Regions from separate parts of the Streptomyces sp. NPDC014991 genome, predicted to be linked through region 4. Evidence: riboswitches for the same ligand, from Rfam matches in the RefSeq annotation. Region 4 holds a riboswitch; each other region holds the start of a gene.
What was found. Region 4 has a riboswitch for cyclic di-AMP ahead of ACF1BE_RS24185 (NlpC/P60 family protein). Riboswitches for the same ligand answer to the same signal wherever they lie in the genome.
Positions count from the first base shown of each region.

Region 1 (5,610 bases), on a different contig from region 4:
CTCCGGCCACCGCTACATCGTGGAGAACATCGACCTCCCCGCCCTCCTCGCCTACCACCGCAGCGGTTACACGACACCGCACGCACCGGTGCGGGCGAGCGGGACGGAGCTGGCCTGGTTCGCGGGTGACGACCCGCTGCCGTTCCTCACGATGCTCGCCCGCTTCGTGCGCCCGGGCGCGAAGCACCTTGGTCAACTGTGGCGGACCCACCGCCGCGGAAGTACGGCCACGAAGTAGGCAAGGCCACGACGGTGTGGCGCACCGCGTCCTGGGGAGGGACTTCGTGATTCGACCGGTTGCAGTCATCGGGGCGGGGCCGTTCGGCCTGTCCACCGCCGCGCATCTGCGGGCACGCGGCATCCCCGTCCGCGTCTTCGGCGAGCCCATGGTCAGCTGGCGTGAGCACATGCCGGAGGGCATGCTCCTCAAGTCGACGCCCGCCGCCTCGAACCTCGACTGCCCCCAGCCCGGCCACACCCTCGCCGACTACTGCGACGCGGCCGGCGTCCGCCGCCTGGTGAGCGACGAGGACATCATCCCGGTGGAGACGTTCACCGCCTACGGCGAGTGGTTCCAGCAGAGGCTGGTCCCCGGCCTGGAGCGGGTGCGTGTCGTCTCGGCCGACCGGGACCCGGGCGGCGGTTTCACCCTCGGGCTGGACTCCGGGGAGGTGTTCACCGCGCGCGCGGTCGTCGTCGCCACCGGTCTGGCCGGGCTCGCCCACCTGCCGCCGGAGCTGGCGGGAGCGGCGACCGGCGGACCGTCCCCGTCCGGTCCCGTCTCGCACAGCTCCCAGCACCACGACCTCGGCCGGTTCGCCGGCCGGGAACTGATCGTCATCGGCGCCGGGCAGTCCGCGCTGGAGACGGCGACGCTCGCGGCCGAAGCGGGTGCGCGCGTGCGCGTGGTCGCGCGCGGACGCGGGCGGGTCGCCTTCGGCAGTCCGCCCTGGCAGCAGCCGGCGTTCCGGCCGCGCTCCCCGTTCGGCCGCGCCTGGTCGCTGTGGGCGCTCAGCCACCACCCGCACCCGTACCGCTTCCTGCCCGAGGCCGCCCGCCACTACCTGGTCCGCCGGGTCCTCGGCCCGCTCGGCGCCTGGTGGCTGCGCGAACGTTTCGAGAGCGGTGTGCGGGTGCGGGACGTCGAGCGGGTGGTGGGCGCCGAGGCCCCGGACGGCAGCCCCGTGCTCACCGTCCGCACCCACGCCGGGCGGACCGAGCGGCTCACCGCCGACCACGTCATCGCCGCCACCGGCTACCGCGTCGATCTCGCGGCGATGGACTTCCTCGGCCACGGACTGCGCACCCGGCTGGCGGTGAGCCGCGGCACGCCCCGACTCGGCCCCGGTTACGTCTCCTCCGTACCGGGTCTGTACTTCACCGGCCTGCCGGCGGCGTCCTCGTACGGGCCGGTGATGCGCTTCGTCTGCGGTACGGAGTTCGCCTCCCCGCGTCTGGCGAGGCACCTGGCGGCGGCCCACGGGTGAGGCGTTGCGTCCGGGCCCGTCACCCGTTCCGCCTCCGTCCGGGCAGCCGGTGCCGAAGCCGCCGGGGCCCACCGTCCAGGGGCCCGCAGGGACCAGCCGGAACCGGCCGGTTGGGGCCGGTCAGCACGTAAGTGCCAGTAGGGACAGGTGAGTCGGCGGGGTGCGGTGTCCGTATTCTCTGATCATGGCACCCACCCCCGCGTACGCCCTGATCGCCACCGACCTGGACGGGACGCTGCTGCGCGGCGACGACACCGTCTCCGACCGGTCGCTCGCCGCGCTCGCGCGGGTGGCGCGGGCCGGTGCCCGTCACCTGGTGGTGACGGGCCGTCCCGCCCCGCGGGTACGGCCGCTCCTTGCGCACCTCGGCTGCACGGGGCTCGCGGTGTGCGGGCAGGGCGCGCAGCTCTACGACGCCGGGACCGGCCGCCTGCTGTGGTCGGTCCGGCTGGACCGGGAGCTGGCGGAGACCGCGCTCGGCAAGATCGAGGCGGAGGTGGGGCAGGTCTTCGCGGCGGTCGACCAGGACGGCGTGGACGGCCTCACGCTCATCGAGCCCGGCTACCGGATGCCCCATCCGACGCTGCCCGCGCTGCGGGTCCGCCGGCGGGACGACCTGTGGCGCGCGCCCATCAGCAAGGTGCTGCTGCGTCATGCCGCCCTGTCCGACGACGACCTGGCGGCCGTGGCGCGTGCGGTGGTGGGCTCGCTGGCGACGGTCACGATGTCGGGGCCGGGGACCGTGGAGCTCCAGCCGAGCGGGGTGACCAAGGCGACGGGGCTGGCGCTGGCCGCCGAGCGGCTGGGGATCGGGGCCGGACGGGCCCTCGCCTTCGGTGACATGCCCAACGACATCCCGATGTTCGAGTGGGCCGGCCACGGCGTCGCGATGGCCAACGCCCACGCCGAGCTCAGGGCGGTCGCGGACGAGGTCACCTCGTCCAACGAGGACGACGGCATCGCCGTCGTCCTCGAGAGACTGTTCCCGGCCGACTGACCGGGATGTCAGCAGCGCCCGCCGCCGGTGCCGGTCAGTACGCGCCGAACACGTTGTCGATCGAGCCGTACCGCGCGGCCGCGTAGTTGCAGGCGGCGGTGATGTTCGCGACCGGGTCGTAGATGTCGAACGACGTTCCGGCCACGTGGTAGGCCTTGAAGGTGGGGTCGATGACCTGGAGCAGGCCCTTGGACGGGATGCCCGCGGCCGCGTTGGAGTCCCACAGGTTGATGGCGGCCGGGTTGCCCGACGACTCGCGGATGATGTTGCGGTAGATGCCGTTGTAGGTGCCCGGGATGCCCTTCTGAGCCATGATCGCGAGCGACTCGCGGATCCAGCCGTCGAGGGTGTTCGGGTAGCCGGCGGGGGTGCCGGCGGCCGTCACGGCGGTGGTGGTGGCCGCGGCGGCGCTGGTGGCGCCGACGAGCGGCAGTGCGAGGAGGGCGGCGCCGGTGCCCGCGGCGGCGAGGGCGCGGACGAGGCGGCTGTTGCGGTGGCGGCGGTACTGAACGGCGGCAGACATGGGTGTTCCTCTCCGACGCCTGCGAGGTGAGCTGTCGGGTTCGGGCGGGGAGGCGCCCGGCCGCGCCCTGGAGAAGGCACGGCTTCACCCCTAGCCGTTCCGGCGCGGCGTGTGCCGTGCCGGAACGGCGGCTTACCTGGGTCCCCCGCTCCTGCCGTACGAATGAGTTCGTGGATGGGTGATGTGGGCGGCGGCAGGATTAGGCGTCCGCCCGACGGCCGGGAACGTATGCGAGAGCACATGTCGGGAACAAGTGCCGGAATCACACAACGCACTATTTGACCTTGATCGACGCTGTATGGGGCACTTGATCCTTTGCGGCTGCCAACCCTCAACTCGCCTATGGCGCAGGGGCTCGGGAGGGTGTGGGCGTGCGGATCGGCCGGACCGGCGCGTGACCCAATTCACGAAATAGCAAATCGCTCCAAAACGGACAAGAAGGGAATCGGGGCGTTCCGGTCCTGAAGTCCGGTGGCGGGGGAACCGGGATCGGGCGCACGTCATTGCCGCGGGTGCGGGCGGTTGGCCGAAAGGGGGCGGGCGGAAGAAGTGGAGACATTACGACACCGTAGGCAAATTACCGTTAAGTCGATAAATGTCCCTTCTTACCACCCGATCACACTCCTGCCCGCTCTGATCTGATACCGCCCAGGCTGGACCGGTGGGCGCTATCGGTGATCGAAAGAGGACCGGATACGCTGAGTTGAGTGAGGGCAGCGACCTATCGACAAACCGTGTGATCGCCAGCAGACAGCAGCAGACAGGAGACCCCTCGTGACCGTCGTCGGGCCGTTTGGGCTGAGCGTGCGGGACCAGGCTCTGGAAGCCGATGTCCAGGCCGGATTGACGGCTGTCGAGGAAGGCTTGCTCGAGGCCACCAAGAGCGAGGTCCCGTTCATCACGGAGGCCGCGCAGCACCTCGTACGGGCCGGTGGGAAGCGGTTCAGGCCGCTGCTCGTGATGCTCGCGGCACAGTTCGGCGACCCCTACGCGCCGGGTGTCGTACCCTCCGCCGTGGTCGTGGAGCTGACCCATCTGGCCACGCTGTACCACGACGACGTGATGGACGAGGCGGCCGTGCGGCGCGGCGTGGCCAGCGCCAACACGCGCTGGGGCAACTCCGTCGCGGTCCTCACCGGCGACTTCCTCTTCGCCCGCGCCTCCCAGATCCTCGCCGACCTCGGGCCCGAGGCGGTCCGGGTGCAGGCCCTGGCGTTCGAACGACTGGTAACCGGCCAGATTCTGGAGACCGCGGGCCCCTCGGACGGCCGCGACCCGGTCGAGCACTACCTGGACGTGCTCGGCGGCAAGACGGGCTCCCTGGTGGCGGTGTCGTGCCGGTTCGGCGCGATGATGTCCGGCGCCGACGAGAGGGTCGTCGACGTGCTCACCCAGTACGGCGAACGGCTGGGCGTCGCCTTCCAGCTCGCCGACGACGTCCTGGACATCGCCTCCGACTCCCACGAGTCCGGCAAGACCCCGGGCACCGACCTGCGCGAGGGCATCCCCACCCTCCCCGTGCTCCGGCTGCGCGAGCGGGCCGCCCGGCTGGGCCGGTCCGAGGACCTCGCGCTGTGCGAGCTGCTGGACTCCGACCTCAGCGACGACGCCCGGCACGCCGAGGCGCTGACCGCGCTGCGCGCGCATCCCGCGCTGGAACAGGCCCGCCGGGACACCGTGCGGTACGCGGAGGAGGCGCGGGCCGCGCTGGCGCCGCTGCGCGAGTGCGACGCCAAGGCGGCGCTGCTGGAGCTGTGCGACGCGGTGGTGCACCGCGCCGGCTGAACCGGCCCGGCACCCCTTCGGGCGGCGTCTTCCGTACGACCCCTACGGGTCGGGGGAGATGCCGCCTTCGTATGTCATACCGCAGGCGTACACGGAGTTGGCCCCGAGGGCTGACGCTTCCGTGCGGCCGATTTGGTCAGATGGTCACTACGGAAAACACCACTCCTCACCGATTCGGGTGAGAATGGCGGCTCAGGTGGACCAGCGCGAGGACAGCCGCCGCCGACGACGGAGGTAAGGCACACATGGCACCGTACGCATCCGACGACGCAGTGGACGCCGCGCGCGACGAGGACCCGCGTTCCGGCCGGCGCAAGGCCGCCCGGTACGCCGTCCCGGTCGCGGTGGTGGGGGTGGCCGCGGTCACGATCGGCCTCGTCCCGGCGCTCGCCGACTCCGGTGACCCCGACCTGCCGAAGATCAGCGCACAACAGCTCGTCGAGAAGATCGCCAGGTCGGACGTGCAGCAGCTGTCCGGCACCGTGAAGATCAGCACCGACCTCGGGCTGCCCGAACTCGGCGGCCTGGAGAACAGCCTGCTCTCCGGGGCGGACAAGGGCTCCGGCGACGGCTCCTCCGCCGACCCGCGGACCAGGCTCACCGAGCTGGTCTCCGGCACGCACACCCTGCGCGTCGCAGCCGACGGCCCCGACCGGCAGAAGCTGTCGCTGCTGGAGAGCGGCGCCGAGTACAGCCTGATCCACGACGGCAAGGACGTCTGGGGCTACGACAGCAAGAGCAACGAGGTCCACCACTCCACCGCGGCCGGCTCTGGGGGCCACGGGGCCGAACCGCCGGCGATGCCGAAGGACTTCGCC
Region 1 covers NZ_JBIBVY010000013.1:103,945-109,554, reverse strand. Annotated here, with positions in the region: gene ACF1BE_RS21350 (ATP-grasp domain-containing protein) at 1-238, shown strand, start outside; gene ACF1BE_RS21345 (FAD-dependent oxidoreductase) at 285-1,487, shown strand; gene ACF1BE_RS21340 (HAD family hydrolase) at 1,672-2,484, shown strand; gene ACF1BE_RS21335 (transglycosylase SLT domain-containing protein) at 2,519-3,007, opposite strand; cyclic di-AMP (ydaO/yuaA leader) riboswitch at 3,011-3,191, opposite strand; gene ACF1BE_RS21330 (polyprenyl synthetase family protein) at 3,782-4,792, shown strand; gene ACF1BE_RS21325 (outer membrane lipoprotein carrier protein LolA) at 5,038-5,610, shown strand, end outside.
Region 1: it holds a riboswitch for cyclic di-AMP, as region 4 does, so the genes downstream of both, ACF1BE_RS21335 (transglycosylase SLT domain-containing protein) here and ACF1BE_RS24185 (NlpC/P60 family protein) in region 4, are expected to answer to the same signal.

Region 2 (5,610 bases), on a different contig from region 4:
GCGTGCGCCCGCCTTCGCCGAGAGCGAGGTCGAGCGGCTGGTCCGCAACCGCCTGGACGAGATCCCGCACGAGCTGGCCAGTCCGGCTCGCCGGGCCGCCAAGGAACTCTCCAGGGAGCTGTTCCCGGCGACCTCGCGCATGTCCCGCCCGCGCCAGGGCACCGAGGAGACGGTCGGGAAGATCGACGCGGAGGCCGTGCGCGCCTTCTACGACCGCCATGTGCGGCCCGCCACGGCCACCGTGGTCGTCGTCGGCGACCTGACCGGCGCCGATCTGGACGCGCTGCTCGCCGACACCCTGGGCGCCTGGACCGGCACGCCGGGCGAGCCGCGGCCCGTCCCGCCGGTGACCGCCGACGACACCGGGCGCGTGATCGTCGTGGACCGGCCCGGTGCCGTCCAGACGCAGCTGCTCATCGGCCGCGTCGGGGCCGACCGGCACGACCGGGTCTGGCCCGCCCAGGTGCTCGGCACGTACTGCCTCGGCGGCACCCTCACCTCCCGACTGGACCGCGTCCTGCGCGAGGAGAAGGGCTACACCTACGGTGTGCGCGCCTTCGGTCAGGTCCTGCGCTCGGCGCCGGACGGCACGGGCGCGGCGATGCTCGCCATCAGCGGCTCGGTGGACACGCCGAACACCGGCCCCGCGCTGGACGACCTGTGGAAGGTGCTGCGCACGCTCGCGGCGGAGGGCCTGACCGACGCGGAGCGGGACGTCGCCGTGCAGAACCTCGTCGGTGTGGCGCCGCTGAAGTACGAGACCGCGGCGGCCGTCGCCAGCACGCTGGCCGACCAGGTCGAGCAGCACCTGCCCGACGACTTCCAGGCGACGCTGTATCAGCGGCTGGCCGCAACGGGCACGGTGGAGGCCACCGCGGCCGTCGTGAACGCCTTCCCGGTGGACCGCCTGGTGACGGTCCTCGTCGGTGACGCGTCCCAGATCAAGGCGCCGGTCGAGGCGCTCGGCATCGGCGAAGTCACCGTCGTCGCCGCGGAGTAGACGCACCGGCGGACGCGCCGGTGCCATGTGCGCGTGGGGCCCTGCCGACCTACGGGTCGTCAGGGCCCCTGCTGTTCCACTCGTTCCCTCAGATGCCCGTTTTGGGGCGGAGGTTGCCTGTCTGCCCTGTGGGATGCGCTACAAAAACCCGGATCTGTTTGAGGATGAGAAGCGGGCCGCCGTACCGTCATGCGGGCTGTTCGTCAGGCAGTGCGCCGCACCCGCGGCACCGGACAGTCATCGCCGAGTCCCCGTACGGCGCGAGCCAGGGGAGCCGGGGACCCATCGTCCCTGGGGTGAATCGGGCGCCCGCGCGTGAGCGAGGGGGCCCGTAGGAGACCTTCCTGCTCCGAACCCGTCAGCTAACCCGGTAGGCGAGAGGGAAGGAAAGGACCAGCCACTTCATGGCGTTCATGTGCGCCACCGGGAAGCACCGCAAGCCCGGCCGGGTCAAGCGCACCACCGCTCAGGCGGCGGGTGTCGCGGCCCTCACCACCACCGGTGTCATCGGCACCCTCGCTGCGTCCCCGGCGCTCGCCGCCGAAAGCCCCGTGGAGCAGACCGGCCTCACTCCGGTCCTCACCGTGAACGACGACGTCGCCGAGCAGATCGACGCGCAGGCCGCCGCCCAGCAGCAGGCCGCCGAGCAGAAGGCGGCCGAGGAGGCCGCGGAGAAGGCGGCCGCGAAGCGGGCCGAGGAGGTCCGTGAGGCGCGGGTCCGTGCCGCTCGTGAGGCCGAGCGCAAGCGGCTGAACGCCTTCGTGATCCCGATCGCGCACTCGTACGTCTCCACGGCCTACCAGGCCAGCAGCTCCCTGTGGTCCTCCGGTTCGCACACCGGCGTCGACTTCCACGCGGCCAGCGGCACCTCCGTCCACGCGGTGGGTTCCGGCACGGTCGTCTCCACTGGCTGGGGCGGCGCGTACGGCAACCAGATCGTGATCCGGATGGCCGACGGCATGTACACCCAGTACGGCCACCTGTCGTCCATCGGCGTCACGGTGGGCCAGAAGGTCGTCCCGGGGCAGCAGATCGGCGTGTCGGGCGCGACCGGCAACGTCACCGGCCCGCACCTGCACTTCGAGGCCCGTACGACCCCCGACTACGGCTCGGACATCGACCCCGTCGCCTATCTCCGCAAGCACGGCGTGAACGTCTGACCGGACGGTCGTCCGCACGGCATCCGAAGCCCCGGCTCACCGAGCCGGGGCTTTCGCCTTTTTCCGCGTTTCCTTCCGGTGCCCGCAGGACCCGCTGACCAAAAAATATCCATGGATGACTCCCTGCCGTCGGAAATTCGAGTCCCTTGGAATAGAGTCGCGGGAACACGCGTCCATCGTCGGCGTTTTACGGGTATTGAGGCGGAGGTCGGTCATGCGTATTCCGGCGCAATCGGTGTGCACCGCTGTCCGGGACGACATCGTCGCCGGTGTCTACGAGCGCGGCAGCCGCCTCACCGAGGAAGTCCTGGCCCGCCGCTACGGCGTCTCGCGTGTCCCCGTCCGAGAGGCCCTGCGCACCCTGGAGGCGGAGGGCTTCGTGGTGACACGCCGGCACGCGGGCGCGTGCGTGGCCGAACCGACCGAGCAGGAGGCCGCCGACCTGCTGGAGATGCGGATGCTGCTGGAGCCGTTGGGGGCCGCCCGGGCCGCGCAGCGACGCACGGAGGCCCATCTGAAGGTGCTGCGCGGACTGGTCCGGCTGGGCCAGGAGCGGGCCAGGAGGGGCGGCAGCGAGGATCTGCGCGCGCTGGGCGGCTGGTTCCACGAGACGCTCGCCCAGGCCTCCGGCAGTCCCTCGCTGACCTCGGTGCTCACCCAGCTGCGGCACAAGATCGCCTGGATGTACGCGGTGGCGACGCCGCTCGGCCCGGTGGAGTCGTGGGCGGAGCACGGGGCGATCGTGGACGCGGTGGCGCGGGGGGACGGCGAGCGCGCGCGGGCGCTCACCGCGCTGCACACCGAGCGTGCCACCGGCGGCCACCGGCTGCGTTTCTCGGGCGCCGCGGAGCGTGTGAGGACTTCGCAACGGGCCGTAAACACGACGGGCCCGCGGAATTAACAGGGACACCGTATACAAAGGAGAGTCATTTCGGGGGGCCTCGGCGGGCTTTTTTCGCTGCCCTCCGCTGCCTCCCGCTGCCCTCCGCCGTGTGAAAACCGCTCTCCGTGAATTCGCGGGAAATGCCGGCGCGGGCCGGTTGTGAACCGGCGGCCGGAAACCGGTGGACCGTGCGGAGCTTTGCGCGGATACGGCGAAGCCGCGCCGCCCCGGGGGGCGAACGCGGCTCCGGCGTTCTGTGCGGTGCCGCTCAGACGGTCTCGGGCAGCTCCTCGAGGCCCTCGGAGACCAGCTTGGCCAGGCGGTCGAGGGCGGCGTCCGCGCCCTCGGCGTCGGAGGCGAGGACGATCTCCTCGCCTCCCTGGGCGCCCAGACTCAGGACGGCCAGCATGGAGGCCGCGTTGACGGGATCGCCTCCAGCCTTGGCGATCGTCACCGGGACGCCTGTGGCCGTGGCGGCTCGGACGAAGATGGAAGCGGGGCGGGCGTGGAGACCCTCGGCCCAGCCGACGTTGACGCGGCGCTCAGCCATGTGTTGCTGCCCTTCAGTGCTCAGGGTTGTCTAGACCAGTTTCCCATATCGTGAAGCGTGCCCGGAGCGGGCCTTCGTCCCCTCCGGTGCGCCGTCGGACCGCGGCCTCGGTCCGGCGTGTCGTCCCCCACAGACTGCCTCGCGCCGTTGTCGTACGCGAGCCGTACTCTGGGGCCCATGCAGACCTCGGCGGACCGGCAGGACCGGCACGAGTACCCCGCCCACTGGGAGGCGGACGTGGTGCTGCGCGACGGGGGTACCGCGCGCATCCGGCCCATCACCGTCGACGACGCCGACCGCCTGGTCAGCTTCTACGAGCAGGTGTCGGACGAGTCGAAGTACTACCGCTTCTTCGCTCCGTACCCACGGCTCTCCGCCAAGGACGTCCACCGCTTCACGCACCACGACTTCGTGGACCGGGTGGGACTCGCGGCCACCATCGGCGGCGAGTTCATCGCCACCGTACGCTACGACCGCATCGGCGCCGACGGCATGCCCGCCTCCGCGCCCGCCGACGAGGCCGAGGTCGCCTTCCTCGTCCAGGACGCCCACCAGGGCCGCGGGGTCGCCTCCGCCCTGCTGGAGCACGTCGCGGCCGTCGCGCGCGAGCGGGGCATCCGCCGCTTCGCCGCCGAGGTGCTGCCCGCCAACAGCAGGATGATCAAGGTCTTCACGGACGCCGGCTACACCCAGAGGCGCAGCTTCGAGGACGGCGTCGTCCGCCTGGAGTTCGGCCTCGAACCCACCGACCGCTCACTGGCCGTGCAGCGCGCGCGGGAGCAGCGCGCCGAGGCCCGCTCGGTACGGCGGCTCCTCGCGCCCGGGTCCGTGGCGGTCGTCGGCGTCGGCCGCGCCCCCGGCGGGGTGGGCCGCAGCATCCTCGGCAACATCCGCGACGCCGGTTACCCGGGCCGGCTGCACGCCGTGAACAAGGCCTTCCCCGAGGACCTGGAGGAGGTCGACGGGGTGCCCGCGTACCGGTCGGTGCGGGACGTCGAGGGGCCCGTGGACCTCGCCGTCGTCGCCGTACCGGCCGAGCACGTGCCCGCCGTGGTCGCCGAGTGCGGGGAACACGGCGTCCAGGGGCTGGTGGTGCTCTCCTCCGGATACGCCGAGAGCGGTCCCGGGGGACGGGAGCGGCAGCGGGCGCTGGTCCGGGCCGCGCGCGCGTACGGCATGCGGATCATCGGCCCCAACGCCTTCGGGATCATCAACACCGCCGCGGACGTCCGGCTGAACGCCTCCCTCGCCCCGGAGATGCCCCGCCCCGGCCGCATCGGGATGTTCGCCCAGTCCGGGGCCATCGGCATCGCCCTGCTGTCACGGCTGCACCGGCGCGGGGGAGGGGTCACCGGAGTCACCGGCGTGTCCACCTTCGTCTCCGCCGGCAACCGCGCGGACGTCTCCGGCAACGACGTCCTTCAATACTGGTACGACGACCCCGAGACCGACGTCGTCCTCATGTACCTGGAGTCCATCGGCAACCCCCGCAAGTTCACCCGCCTCGCCCGGCGGACGGCGGCGGCCAAGCCGCTGGTGGTCGTGCAGGGCACGGGGACGGCCCCGCAGGGGCACGCCGTACGGGCCACACGGCTGCCGTACGCCACCGTCTCCGCGCTGCTCCGGCAGGCCGGGGTGATCCGGGTCGACACGATCACCGAGCTGGTCGACGCGGGCCTGCTGCTCGCCCGCCAGCCGCTGCCCGCCGGGCCGCGCGTGGCCATCCTCGGCAACTCCGAATCGCTGGGCGTACTGACGTACGACCGGTGTCTGGCCGAGGGGCTGCGGCCGGCGCGGCCGGTGGACCTGACGACCGGGGCGACGGCGGAGGACTTCCACCGGGCGCTGTCGGCCGCGCTGGCGGACGACACCTGCGACTCCGTGGTGGTCACCGCCATCCCCGCCATCGGGGAGGCGTCTCCGGGCGACGCCGAGCTGGCGGCGGCGCTGCGGTCCGCTTCGGCCGCGGTGCCGGGAAAGCCGGTGCTGGTGGTGCACGTGGAACTCGGAGGGCTGG
Region 2 covers NZ_JBIBVY010000004.1:136,270-141,879, forward strand. Annotated here, with positions in the region: gene ACF1BE_RS09150 (M16 family metallopeptidase) at 1-1,000, shown strand, start outside; cyclic di-AMP (ydaO/yuaA leader) riboswitch at 1,232-1,392, shown strand; gene ACF1BE_RS09155 (M23 family metallopeptidase) at 1,405-2,160, shown strand; gene ACF1BE_RS09160 (GntR family transcriptional regulator) at 2,375-3,061, shown strand; gene ACF1BE_RS09165 (HPr family phosphocarrier protein) at 3,312-3,593, opposite strand; gene ACF1BE_RS09170 (GNAT family N-acetyltransferase) at 3,771-5,610, shown strand, end outside.
Region 2: it holds a riboswitch for cyclic di-AMP, as region 4 does, so the genes downstream of both, ACF1BE_RS09155 (M23 family metallopeptidase) here and ACF1BE_RS24185 (NlpC/P60 family protein) in region 4, are expected to answer to the same signal.

Region 3 (5,610 bases), on a different contig from region 4:
GGGATGGGCGAGGCGACCGCGCGGATGGCCGCGGCCGACCCGGGCACGAACATCCTGGCCGTGGACGTGCACACCCCGGGGCAGGGCAACCTGCTCAATCTCGCGGACCGCGACGGGCTGTCCAACGTCCGGGTGGGCAACGGCGACGCGATCATCCTGCTCCGGGAGATGCTGCGCCCCGACGCGCTGGACGGCCTGCGCGTCTACTTCCCCGACCCCTGGCCCAAGAAGCGGCACCACAAGCGGCGCCTCATCCAGCCCGAGTTCCTCACCCTGGCGGCGACCCGGCTGAAGCCCGGTGCGATCGTGCACTGCGCGACCGACTGGGAACCGTACGCCGAACAGATGCTCGAGGTGCTGAGCGCGCACCCCGACTTCGAGAACACGCAGGCGGAGGGCGGTTTCGCCGGACGCCCCGAGTTCCGGCCGCTGACCCGTTTCGAGGGACAGGGGCTGGACAAGGGCCATGTGGTGAACGACCTGCTGTTCCGGCGGGTACCACACCGGGAGCGTTGAGCCCGGCCCCGCGCCCGGACCGATAATCCGCTCCTGCCCCTCGTCCCGTCACCGTTAGGGTCGATGCCGTGGCCACCAGTCCTCCGTTTCCGACCTGTCCCCCGAGCCCCGGCGGTGGTGTGCTCCGCCATCCGCACTGGTGGCAGCGCAGGTGGGTGCGGTACGGGGCGCTGAGCACGCTGCTGGCGCTGTCGGGCCTGGTCATCCTGGCGCTCGTGCGGCGCCAGACCGGCACGGAGGGCTTCGTCGTCGGGCTGGGGCTGGCCGTGCTGCCCGTGCCCTGGCTGACAGCCGCGTTCCGGTGGCTGGACCGGGTGGAGCCGGGGCCCTGGCGGAACCTGGTCTTCGCCTTCGCCTGGGGAGCGTGCGCGGCGGCGCTGATAGCCATCGTCGCCAACAGCTTCGCCACCCGGTGGATCGCCACCTCGACCGCGGACCCGGCCGGCGCCGACACCCTCGGGGCCACCGTGATAGCGCCGATCGTGGAGGAGTCCGCGAAGGCCGCGGCCGTCCTGCTGGTCTTCCTGTTCCGCAGACGTGACTTCACCGGGATCGTGGACGGCGTGGTGATAGCGGGGGTCACCGCGACCGGGTTCGCGTTCACCGAGAACATCCTGTACCTCGGTACGGCCTTCGGGACCGACCAGCTCACCGGCGACCGCGGCATCGCCTCCGTCACCGCCGCCACGTTCTTCGTCCGCATCGTGATGTCGCCGTTCGCGCACCCCCTCTTCACGGTCCTGACCGGCATCGGCTTCGGCGTCGCCGCGCTGTCCGGCGAGCGGCAGCACGTGCGGCGGGTCCTGCTGCCGGCCGGCGGACTGCTGCTCGCGATGAGCATGCACGCCTTCTGGAACAGCTCCTCCACGTTCGGCGAGTACGGGTTCTTCGCCGTCTACGCCGCCTTCATGCTGCCCGCGTTCGCGCTGCTGACCTGGCTCGCGATCTGGACGCGGCAGCGGGAGCTGCGGACGGTGCGCGCGGAACTGCCCGCGTACGTGCTGGCCGGATGGCTGGGCCCGGCCGAGCCGTTCGCGCTCGGGTCGATGCGAGCCCGGCGGATGGCCCGGGACTACGCCCGGCACCACTTCGGCCGTGCGGCGGCGCGGGAGGTGGCGCGCTACGAGGCGTACGCGACCTCGCTGGCGTTCCTGCGCCACCGGGGACGGCGCGGGCGGGCCGGGGCCGACTTCGCCGTACGGGAGCGGGAGCTGCTGGACGAGCTGTGGCGACGCAGGGAACCGGCACGCCCGGCACTGGAGTACGCGGCCCGGGCCTCCACGCCGTCCCGGCCGGTGTACGCGGGACCCGTGCCGTACTGGCACGGTGTCCCGGCGGGCGCCCACCCGGCGTACAACCCGTACCGGTCGTAGCCGGGACGGCCGGGCAGGATCGGCGCCCGGGGGTCTACGCGGAGGCTGTCGTCAGGGCTGCCAGCTCGTCGTCCGTGAGCTTCAGGTCCGCCACGCCCAGCAGCGCCGGGAGCTGTTCCACCGTGCGTGCCGAGGCGATCGGGGCCGTGACGGTCGGCCGGGCGGCGAGCCAGGCCAGGGCGACCGTGGCGACCGGGACGTCGTGGGCGGCGGCGATGTCGTCCAGGGCCGCCAGGACCCGCCGGCCGCCCTCGGAGTCCGCGTACTTCTGGGCCGTACCGGCGCGGGCGCTGTCGACCGTCGTACCGGGGCGGTACTTGCCGGTGAGGAAGCCTGCGGCCAGGGAGAAGTACGGGACGGCGGCCAGGTTCTCGCGGGCGGCGAGGTCCTGGAGCGGGCCCTCGTACGTGTCGCGGGAGACCAGGTTGTAGTGGGGCTGGAGGGCGACGTAGCGGGCCAGGCCCTCGCGGTCGGAGTGGTCGAGGGAGGCCCGAAGACGCTCGGGGCTGATGTTGGAGGCGGCGATGTGCCGGACCTTGCCGGCCTTCACCAGCTCGTCCAGCGCGCCGATGATCTCCTCGACCGGCACCTCGGGCTGGTCGAAGTGGGTGTAGTAGAGGTCGATGTGGTCGGTGTCCAGGCGGCGCAGCGAGGCGTCGGCGGCGGCCTTGATGTTCGCCGCGGACAGGCCCCGGAACTCGGGGTGCTGGCTCACCTTGGTGGCGATGACGACGTCGTCGCGGTTGCCGCGGGCCTTGACCCACTTGCCGATGATCGTCTCCGACTCGCCGCCCCGGTTGCCCTCGATCCAGGCGGAGTAGGAGTCGGCGGTGTCGACGAAGTTGCCGCCGGCGGCCGAGTAGGCGTCCAGGACGGCGAAGGAGGTCCGCTCGTCGGCGGTCCAGCCGAAGACGTTGCCGCCGAGGGCGAGCGGGAAGACCCGGAGGTCGGAGGAGCCGAGTGTGCGCAGTGATGTCAGTGAGGTCATACGTCACCACAACGCCGGCGGCGGGTGGTCACATCCCGCGACCGGCGCCAAGTTCCCGCAAAGACCGGAAGGAGAGGAGGGCCTCCTGGTCAGGGGGTGAGGCCCTTGTCCCGTAGCCACGCCATCGGGTCGATGCCGGTGGCCTGGCCGCCGGGGTGGACCTCCAGGTGCAGGTGCGGGCCGGTGACGTTGCCGGTGGCGCCGACACGGCCGATGACCTCCCCGGTGGTGACCTTCTGCCCGGCGGTGACGTTGATCGAGGACTGGTGGCAGAACCACAGCTCGGTGCCGTCGTCGAGGGTGAGGATCGTGCGGTAGCCGTAGGAGCCGGCCCAGCCCGCCTCGGTGATCGTGCCACCGTGGACCGCCTTGATGAGGGTGCCGGTGGGGGCGGCGAAGTCGAGGCCGGTGTGGTGACCGGAGGACCACATCGTGCCCGCCTGGCCGAACGTCGAGGTGATCGTGTACGAGGAGGTGGGCAGCGTGTACTGGCCGGCCAGCTTCGCCTGCTCGGCCTGCCGCTTCTCCTCGGCCTCCTTCGCGGCCTTCTGCTCCGCCTTCTTCTCGGCCGCGGCCTCCGCCTCGTCCTTGGCCGCGGCCGCCTTTGCGGCGGCCTCCTTCTCGGCCTGGGCGGCGGCGTCCGCGCTCTGCTTCTCGGCGGCGGCGAGCGCGACGGTGGTGGCCCTGCTGTCGGCCTGGCCCTGCTGCTGCTCGGCCTGGGCCATGATCCGGTTGCGCAGGGCCTCGCCCGCGTCGGTGCCCTGCTGGTCGTCCGCGGAGGCCACGCCGACGCTGCTGAGCGCCGTGGTGGCGGTCTCCGGAACCGCGGTGGAGGTGTCGTCGAAGAGGGAGCCGACGGAGGGCAGGTCCGGCAGGGAGATGGAGACCGGCGGCTTGCCGGTGTTGGCGCTGGCCATGCCGCCCGCGCCGACCGCGGCCATCACGCCGACGCCGAGGACGGTGGAGCTGCGGGCGAAGCCGCCTCGCTGCTTGGCGACGCGGTGCCGGCCGCGGACCGGGGCGACGGAGTCCTCGGTGGGGTTCCACTCCTCCCAGGGGCCCTCGTCCGCTCGGTAGGCGTCGTAGCCGAAGGTCTCGGTCTCGCGCTGAGCCGGCACGAACGGGGTTTCTGGGGCAGGCCGGTTGGACGCCACGCGGGCGCGCTCCTTTCCTTCCTCCGCCTACCGGGTTAGCTGACGGGTTCGGAGCAGGAAGGTCTCCTACGCGCGTATACCGGTCGTGGACTCCGTGAGCTCCACGTCGGCATTCGCGAGATTCACCCCAGGGTGGTGGTTCCCCGGTTCCCTTGCGGGATTCGGCGTGTGCGCGCGGAGCCGTCGCTGGTGACGGCTGGGACGACCGCGCTGCGTTATCGAACGTTAATAGACCTGCCAGTCACTTTCCAAGCCGTTCGCCTTGATCATTACAGTTCTCCCCCGGGGACTTACCGGTCACCATGCCTGCAAACCGGGCGAGTTGACGGACGTACAGGAGTCACTCGCGGCTTTGATGGTGACTCAATCGTCATCGCACGGCGCCCGTCCGGTCACCGTCGGTGACGAACCCCGGGGGGCACGGAACCGATGTGCATCGCACCCCGCGGATGGCGTACAGTAGAGACACAACGACGCGGGGTGGAGCAGCTCGGTAGCTCGCTGGGCTCATAACCCAGAGGTCGCAGGTTCAAATCCTGTCCCCGCTACTGAAGACTCAGGGCCGGAATCCATTGGATTCCGGCCCTGAGTGCTGTCAGGCGAGCAGATGCCCGTTCGGCGCCTTGGCGAGGGCCTCCAGCTCCGGGAGCACGACGACCCGGGCGCCCGCGCCGGTCAGGACGCCCGTGCCGTCGGCCGCCGCGACGAACGTGTCGGGCTCGCGCCACGCCGTGACCACCCGGCGCACCCCGGCCCGCAGGATCAGCTCGGCACAGGGGGCGGGCCGGGAGGCGCGGCGGGCGCAGGGTTCGAGGCTGCTGTAGACCGTGGCGCCGGGCAGGCGCGGGTCGGCCGGGTCGGTCTTCGCCAGGGCCGCCTCCTCCGCGTGGACCACCGGGTCGGCGCCTTCGCGGGAGTGGCCGCGGGCCAGCTCCGTACCGTCGGCGGCGACCACCACCGCACCGACGCTGAACGCCGTCCGGGAGGGCGGGCAGAGCGCGGCGAGTTCGCAGGCGGTGCGCAGCCAGTGGCGGTCGGCGGGGGTGGGGACCGGGCCGGTGCCGGGGGCCGTGGGCTCGTAGCGCATGAGGACGACGTCCTCGATGCGGCGCGTGTCGGTCAGGCGCAGGCGTCCGCCCTGGTAGGCGCCGGGGCCGAACAGGCGTGGGGCCGCGGGGTCGCCGACGAGGAGCGGGGCGAGGACCAGCTGGAGTTCGTCGGCGAGGTCCTGCTGGAGCAGCTGGGTGTGGACCTGCCCGCCGCCCTCGACCATCAGGCGGCCGACGCCCCGCACGTCGTGCAGATGTTCCAGCAGGGCCCGCCAGTCCAGGGCGGGGCCGAGCGTCACGACGTCGGCGGTGCCGCCGAGGAGGCGGGTGGCCCGGCCGGCGCCGGCGTCGGTGGTGTAGACGACCTTGTCGCCGCCGGTGTGCCAGAAGTGGGCGCCGGGGTCGAGGTCCCCGGATGCGGTGACGGTCACCTTCAGCGGGTACGCCGGCCGGCCCGCGGCCACCCGCGCCGCGCGCCGCTCGGCCGAGTTGACCAGCAGGCGCGGATTGTCGGCGCGGATCGTGCCGGC
Region 3 covers NZ_JBIBVY010000002.1:18,658-24,267, forward strand. Annotated here, with positions in the region: gene trmB (tRNA (guanosine(46)-N7)-methyltransferase TrmB) at 1-516, shown strand, start outside; gene ACF1BE_RS04075 (PrsW family intramembrane metalloprotease) at 585-1,889, shown strand; gene ACF1BE_RS04080 (aldo/keto reductase) at 1,924-2,868, opposite strand; gene ACF1BE_RS04085 (M23 family metallopeptidase) at 2,967-4,031, opposite strand; cyclic di-AMP (ydaO/yuaA leader) riboswitch at 4,044-4,208, opposite strand; tRNA gene ACF1BE_RS04090 (tRNA-Met) at 4,506-4,579, shown strand; gene ACF1BE_RS04095 (dihydrofolate reductase family protein) at 4,627-5,610, opposite strand, start outside.
Region 3: it holds a riboswitch for cyclic di-AMP, as region 4 does, so the genes downstream of both, ACF1BE_RS04085 (M23 family metallopeptidase) here and ACF1BE_RS24185 (NlpC/P60 family protein) in region 4, are expected to answer to the same signal.

Region 4 (5,610 bases):
GGCTTGCGGTGCGCTGCCACCTGGACCGTCACGTCCTTCCGTACGGCTCGTATGTCGAGCGGTCAGTGCGCCCGGCGGCGGTCCGCACAGGGGGGACGGGCCGCCGCCGGGTCCTTCTCGGCGCGGGTGGCCGACTGCCGCCCCGGTCCGGGCGGGTGGGGAGCCGGTCACCTGAGGGAGGACGCTAGGCCGAACGGTGACGAGCCGGTAACGCACTGTACGGAACTGTTCTGGACGGGCCGGGATGTGACCACATGTGATCGCGTCGCCCGGCCGGAGTCGTTCCCTTGACGTTGCGTGATGATCAAAGCGTGGGGATCGGGACTGGCGGGGATGCTGGGGTGCTATGGCTCGCATATATGCGACACCCGCCGGCGACCTCCGGCCCCGTCACGGGCCCTGGGGTGGGGCCGGTGACGGAAGGCCGGGACACCCCTGGTTAGGCTCCGGCCCCATGGACGTACTCATCCATCTCTTCGTCGGCCTGCACATCGTCGGTATCGCCGCGCTGCTCGGCGGTTTCCTCACCCAGATGAAGGCGATGGGCCGGGGCACGGCCCGGTTCGTGCCCGCAATGCTGCACGGCGCGCTGACCATGCTGGTCACGGGCGTGGCGCTGGTCGGCCTCAACCAGGCCGACGACCACCACGTCAACACCCTGAAGATCGGCGTGAAGCTGGCCCTGCTGATCGTGATCCTCGGGCTGGTCTACGTAAAGCGCGACGAGGAGCGGATCGACAAGGGCCAGTTCGCGCTGGTCGGCCTGCTGACCACGGCGAACATCTTCATCGCCGTCCTCTGGACCTGATCGCCGGCCCAGAAGGTCGCCCACGCCGGCCCAGAGGGTCAGTCCACGCGGGGCCGGCAGGCCGGCCGACTCAGGGCCGGTAGGGCTGACCCGCCGGCCCCGCAGGTCAGACCGGCCGCACCACGCTGTGGACGGCCGACTCACCGGCGGAGGAGATCGGCTCCTCACGGACGTACGCGCCCGGCCTGGGCGCGTGGATCATCATGCCGTCGCCCGTGCAGAGCCCGACGTGGCGGCGGTCGTCGTGGAAGAAGACGAGGTCGCCGGGGCGGGCGTCGGCCGGCGGCACCGTGGTGCCGGCGGCGGCCTGGTCGCGGGCGGTACGCGGCAGGGTGACGCCGGCGGACTTCCAGGCGGCCTGGGTCAGGCCCGAGCAGTCGTAGGAGCCGGGGCCGGCGGCACCCCACACGCAGGGCTTGCCGAGCTGGGCCCGGGCGAAGGCGACGGCCTTCCCGGCCTTGGCCGCATCCGTGCCGGACGGCGCGGAGCCCTGGGCGGTCCGGCGCGCCAGCAGCACGCGCGCGTGGGCGAGCTTTCGCTGCACGGCGGCCTTCACGGCCTTGGGGTCCCTCCCAGCCCCCGCGGTGACCTCCGGCAGGCTGTCCGCGGGCGGTACGGCGGAGTCCGCGGGCGGTACGACGACTGCGGCCCGGCCCGGCACCATGGCCTCGCCCGGCGGTACGAGGGCCACGCCCCGAACCGGCATGACGGCGTCCCCAGCCGGTGCCGCCGGTGCGAGCGTCGTGACGTCTCCCCCGGGGGCCGGCGCCACGCCGCCCCCGCTCCGTCCGGGTGTTACGGCGGCCCGGCCCTCCGCCGGTGTCGCGGCGCCCGCTCTCCCGGTGGGTGCCACGGCGTCCCCGCCCCGCTCGGGCGGGAGGGTGGCCGCGTTCGCGGCGGGGACGGGGCCGCGGGGGGCGGGGACGGCGCGGGCCCGGGCCGCGCGTCGGGCGACCTCGTCACGGAGTCGCTGGAGGCTGTCGGCCTGCCGCCGTGGAGCGCGGGCCGGTTCCTCGGCCGTTCCGGCCGTCCCGGTCGCGGACTCCGCCCGGCGGTAGAGGTCGTCGATCTTCCGCTCGACCTCCTCCGGGCTCGGCCTGCCGTGACCGGCCTCGGCACCGGCCTCCGCGGTCTGGGAGAGCACGGCCAGGGAGGTGAGGGCGGCGGTGGCGAGAGCGGGGGTGCGGATGCCCGCTCCGGGGGTTCCGCCGGGGCGCGGCTTGCGGTGCGACGCCAAGGGAGGCGACTCCTTCCTAGCTGCCGCCTACCGGGTTAGCTGTCGGGTTCGGGCGGACGGAAGGGTTGCCCTACGGCGTCGTCCCGGGCGGGAGTCGGCCGATTCACCCCAGGATTCGGTGGGTCCCCGGCTCCGGGCGCCGCTCAGGGGGCACGCCGGACTCGGCGGAGGCCGCGCGGCCCGGCGACGTTCGCCGGAGGGGGGTCGTGCGGCCTGACGGCAACCTAGCCAACTCGTGTGTCTTCTGTGAAGGTTGGTGCGCAGTATGTCCGATACATTTCCGTGACCTCGGGAAGGTTTCACGCACGCGTGACCAGGTGCTTCCGGTGCGTGAGGGTCGTGGGGGACCTGTGCGGCGAAGATCGTCCTTCGGGACGGTGACCGGTTGTCGGTGGGGCGCCCTAGACTCGGAGAGCGATGAGCAGCCTCTTTGACGACAGCTTCCTGGCGGACCTCCAGCCCCCGCGTGGGCACGACGAGGAGCTCCCGCCGCCGCCCGAGCACGACCACGCTCCGGAGCCGCTTCCGGACGATCTGTTCGGCGGGAAGTTCGACGTGCCGCCGGACCGGGACTCCCACTACCGCGACGGCGCCCCGCGCCCCGTGATCGACGCGGCGGCACTCCTGGAGGGGCTGAACGAGAACCAGCGCGCCGCGGTCGTGCACGCCGGCTCGCCGCTGCTGATCGTCGCCGGCGCCGGCTCCGGCAAGACCCGTGTGCTCACCCACCGCATCGCCCACCTGCTCGCCGAGCGGAGCGTCCACCCGGGTCAGATCCTCGCGATCACCTTCACCAACAAGGCCGCCGGCGAGATGAAGGAGCGCGTCGAGCAGCTCGTCGGCCCACGCGCCAACGCGATGTGGGTGATGACCTTCCACAGCGCCTGCGTGCGCATCCTCCGCCGCGAGTCCAAGAAGCTCGGTTTCACCTCGTCGTTCTCGATCTACGACGCGGCCGACAGCAAGCGCCTGATGGCCCTGGTCTGCCGGGATCTCGACCTCGACCCCAAGCGCTACCCGCCCAAGTCCTTCAGCGCCAAGATCAGCAACCTCAAGAACGAGCTGATCGACGAGGAGGACTTCGCCGCCCAGGCCACCGACGGCTTCGAGAAGACCCTCGCCCAGGCGTACGCGCTCTACCAGTCGCGGCTGCGCGAGGCCAACGCCCTCGACTTCGACGACCTGATCATGACGACGGTCCACCTGCTGCGCGCCTTCCCGGACGTCGCCGACCACTACCGCCGCCGCTTCCGGCACGTCCTGGTCGACGAGTACCAGGACACCAACCACGCCCAGTACGCCCTGGTGCGCGAGCTGGTGGGGACGGGCGAGCGTGCCGCCGAGGACGTCGACGTACCGCCCGGTGAGGGCGACCTGCCGCCCGCCGAGCTGTGTGTCGTGGGTGACGCCGACCAGTCGATCTACGCCTTCCGGGGCGCGACGATCCGCAACATCCTCCAGTTCGAGGAGGACTACCCGAACGCGACGACGATCCTGCTGGAGCAGAACTACCGCTCCACGCAGACGATCCTTTCCGCCGCGAACGCGGTCATCGAGCGCAACGAGTCCCGCCGCCCGAAGAACCTGTGGACCAACGCCGGCCACGGCGCCCGCATCACCGGTTACGTCGCCGACACCGAGCACGACGAGGCCCAGTTCGTCGCGGACGAGATAGACCGGCTCACCGACGCGGGCGAGGCACGCGCCGGGGACGTCGCCGTCTTCTACCGCACCAACGCCCAGTCCCGTGTCTTCGAAGAGGTCTTCATCCGTGTCGGCCTGCCGTACAAGGTGGTCGGCGGCGTCCGCTTCTACGAGCGCAAGGAGGTCCGGGACGTCCTGGCCTACCTGCGCGTTCTCGCCAACCCCGAGGACTCGGTGCCGCTGCGCCGCATTCTCAACGTGCCCAAGCGGGGCATCGGCGACCGCGCGGAGGCCATGGTCGACGCCCTCGCCCAGCGGGAGAAGATCAGCTTCCCGCAGGCCCTGAAGCGGGTCGACGAGGCGTACGGCATGGCCGCGCGGTCGACGAACGCCGTGAAGCGGTTCAACACGCTGATGGAGGACCTGCGCACGATCGTCGAATCCGGCGCCGGCCCCGCGACCGTCCTCGAAGCCGTGCTCGAACGCACCGGGTACCTGGCCGAGTTGCAGGCCTCCACCGACCCGCAGGACGAGACCCGCATCGAGAACCTCCAGGAACTCGCGGCCGTGGCGCTCGAGTTCGAACAGGAGCGCGGCGAAGGGGAGGCCGGCACGCTCGCCGACTTCCTGGAACAGGTCGCCCTGGTCGCCGACTCCGACCAGATCCCCGACGAGGAGGGCGGCGACGGCGTCATCACGCTGATGACGCTGCACACCGCCAAGGGCCTGGAGTTCCCGGTCGTGTTCCTGACCGGCATGGAGGACGGCGTCTTCCCGCACATGCGCGCCCTCGGCGAGGCCAAGGAGCTGGAGGAGGAGCGGCGCCTGGCCTACGTCGGCATCACCCGCGCCCGGGAGCGGCTGTACCTCACGCGGTCGGCGTTGCGCAGCGCCTGGGGCCAGCCGTCGTACAACCCGCCCTCCCGCTTCCTGGAGGAGATCCCGGCCGTCCACCTGGAGTGGAAGCGGACGGGGGCCGCGGCGCCGGTGTCGTCCGGACCGGTGTCCGGGATCGCGTCCTCGCTGTCCTCGTCCCGTTCGCGCTCCTCGGCATCGGGCGCGTCGGGGTTCGCCACGCGGCGCACGGCCGAGAAGCCGGTGGTCGCGCTGGCCGTCGGCGACCGGGTCACCCACGACCAGTTCGGGCTGGGCACGGTCGTCGGGGTGAAGGGCACGGGTGGGAACGCGGAGGCCACGGTCGACTTCGGGGACACCAAGCCGAAGCGGCTGCTGCTGCGGTACGCGCCGGTGGAGAAGCTGTAGTGCGAAAGGGCCCCCGCCGGGCGGCGGGGGCCTGCCGGTCCCTACGTCGGATCGAGTCCGTGACTACGCAGCCACGGCAACGGGTCTATGGCCGCCCCGCCCGCCGGGCGCACCTCGAAGTGCAGGTGCGGGCCCGTGGAGTTGCCGGAGTTGCCGGAGTAGGCGATCGGCTGGCCTGCCTTGACGGTCGTACCGGAGGCGACGCGGTAGCTGGACAGGTGGCAGTACCAGGTCTGCGTGCCGTCCTTCGACGTCAGGATCAGCATGTTGCCGTAGGCGCTGTTCCACTGGGTGGTGACCGTGCCGTCGGTGGCGGCCATCACCGTGGTGCCGTAGGAGACCGGGAAGTCGATGCCGGTGTGCACCGACATCCAGTTGACGCCCGCCTGGCCGAAGTACGCGCTGAGTCCGCGCTGTGCGACCGGCAGCACGAACTTGGGGCGCAGCCGTTCCTTGAGCGCGGCCTCCGCCGCGGCCTTCTTCTTCTCCAGCGCCTGCTGCGCCACGAGGTCGATCCGCTCCTGGGTGCGGCTCGCGCGGTCGGCGAAGTCGTGGGCGCCGTCGGAGAGCGTCCTGAGCTGGGTGTCCAGCTTGCTGTTGGCGATCGACGGCTTGACCACCTGCACGTCCGGGGCGGAGGCGGTGGTGTCCTCCGAGC
Region 4 covers NZ_JBIBVY010000016.1:123,279-128,888, reverse strand. Annotated here, with positions in the region: gene ACF1BE_RS24195 (NlpC/P60 family protein) at 1-20, opposite strand, end outside; gene ACF1BE_RS24190 (hypothetical protein) at 455-808, shown strand; gene ACF1BE_RS24185 (NlpC/P60 family protein) at 915-2,045, opposite strand; cyclic di-AMP (ydaO/yuaA leader) riboswitch at 2,054-2,222, opposite strand; gene pcrA (DNA helicase PcrA) at 2,463-4,952, shown strand; gene ACF1BE_RS24175 (M23 family metallopeptidase) at 4,994-5,610, opposite strand, start outside.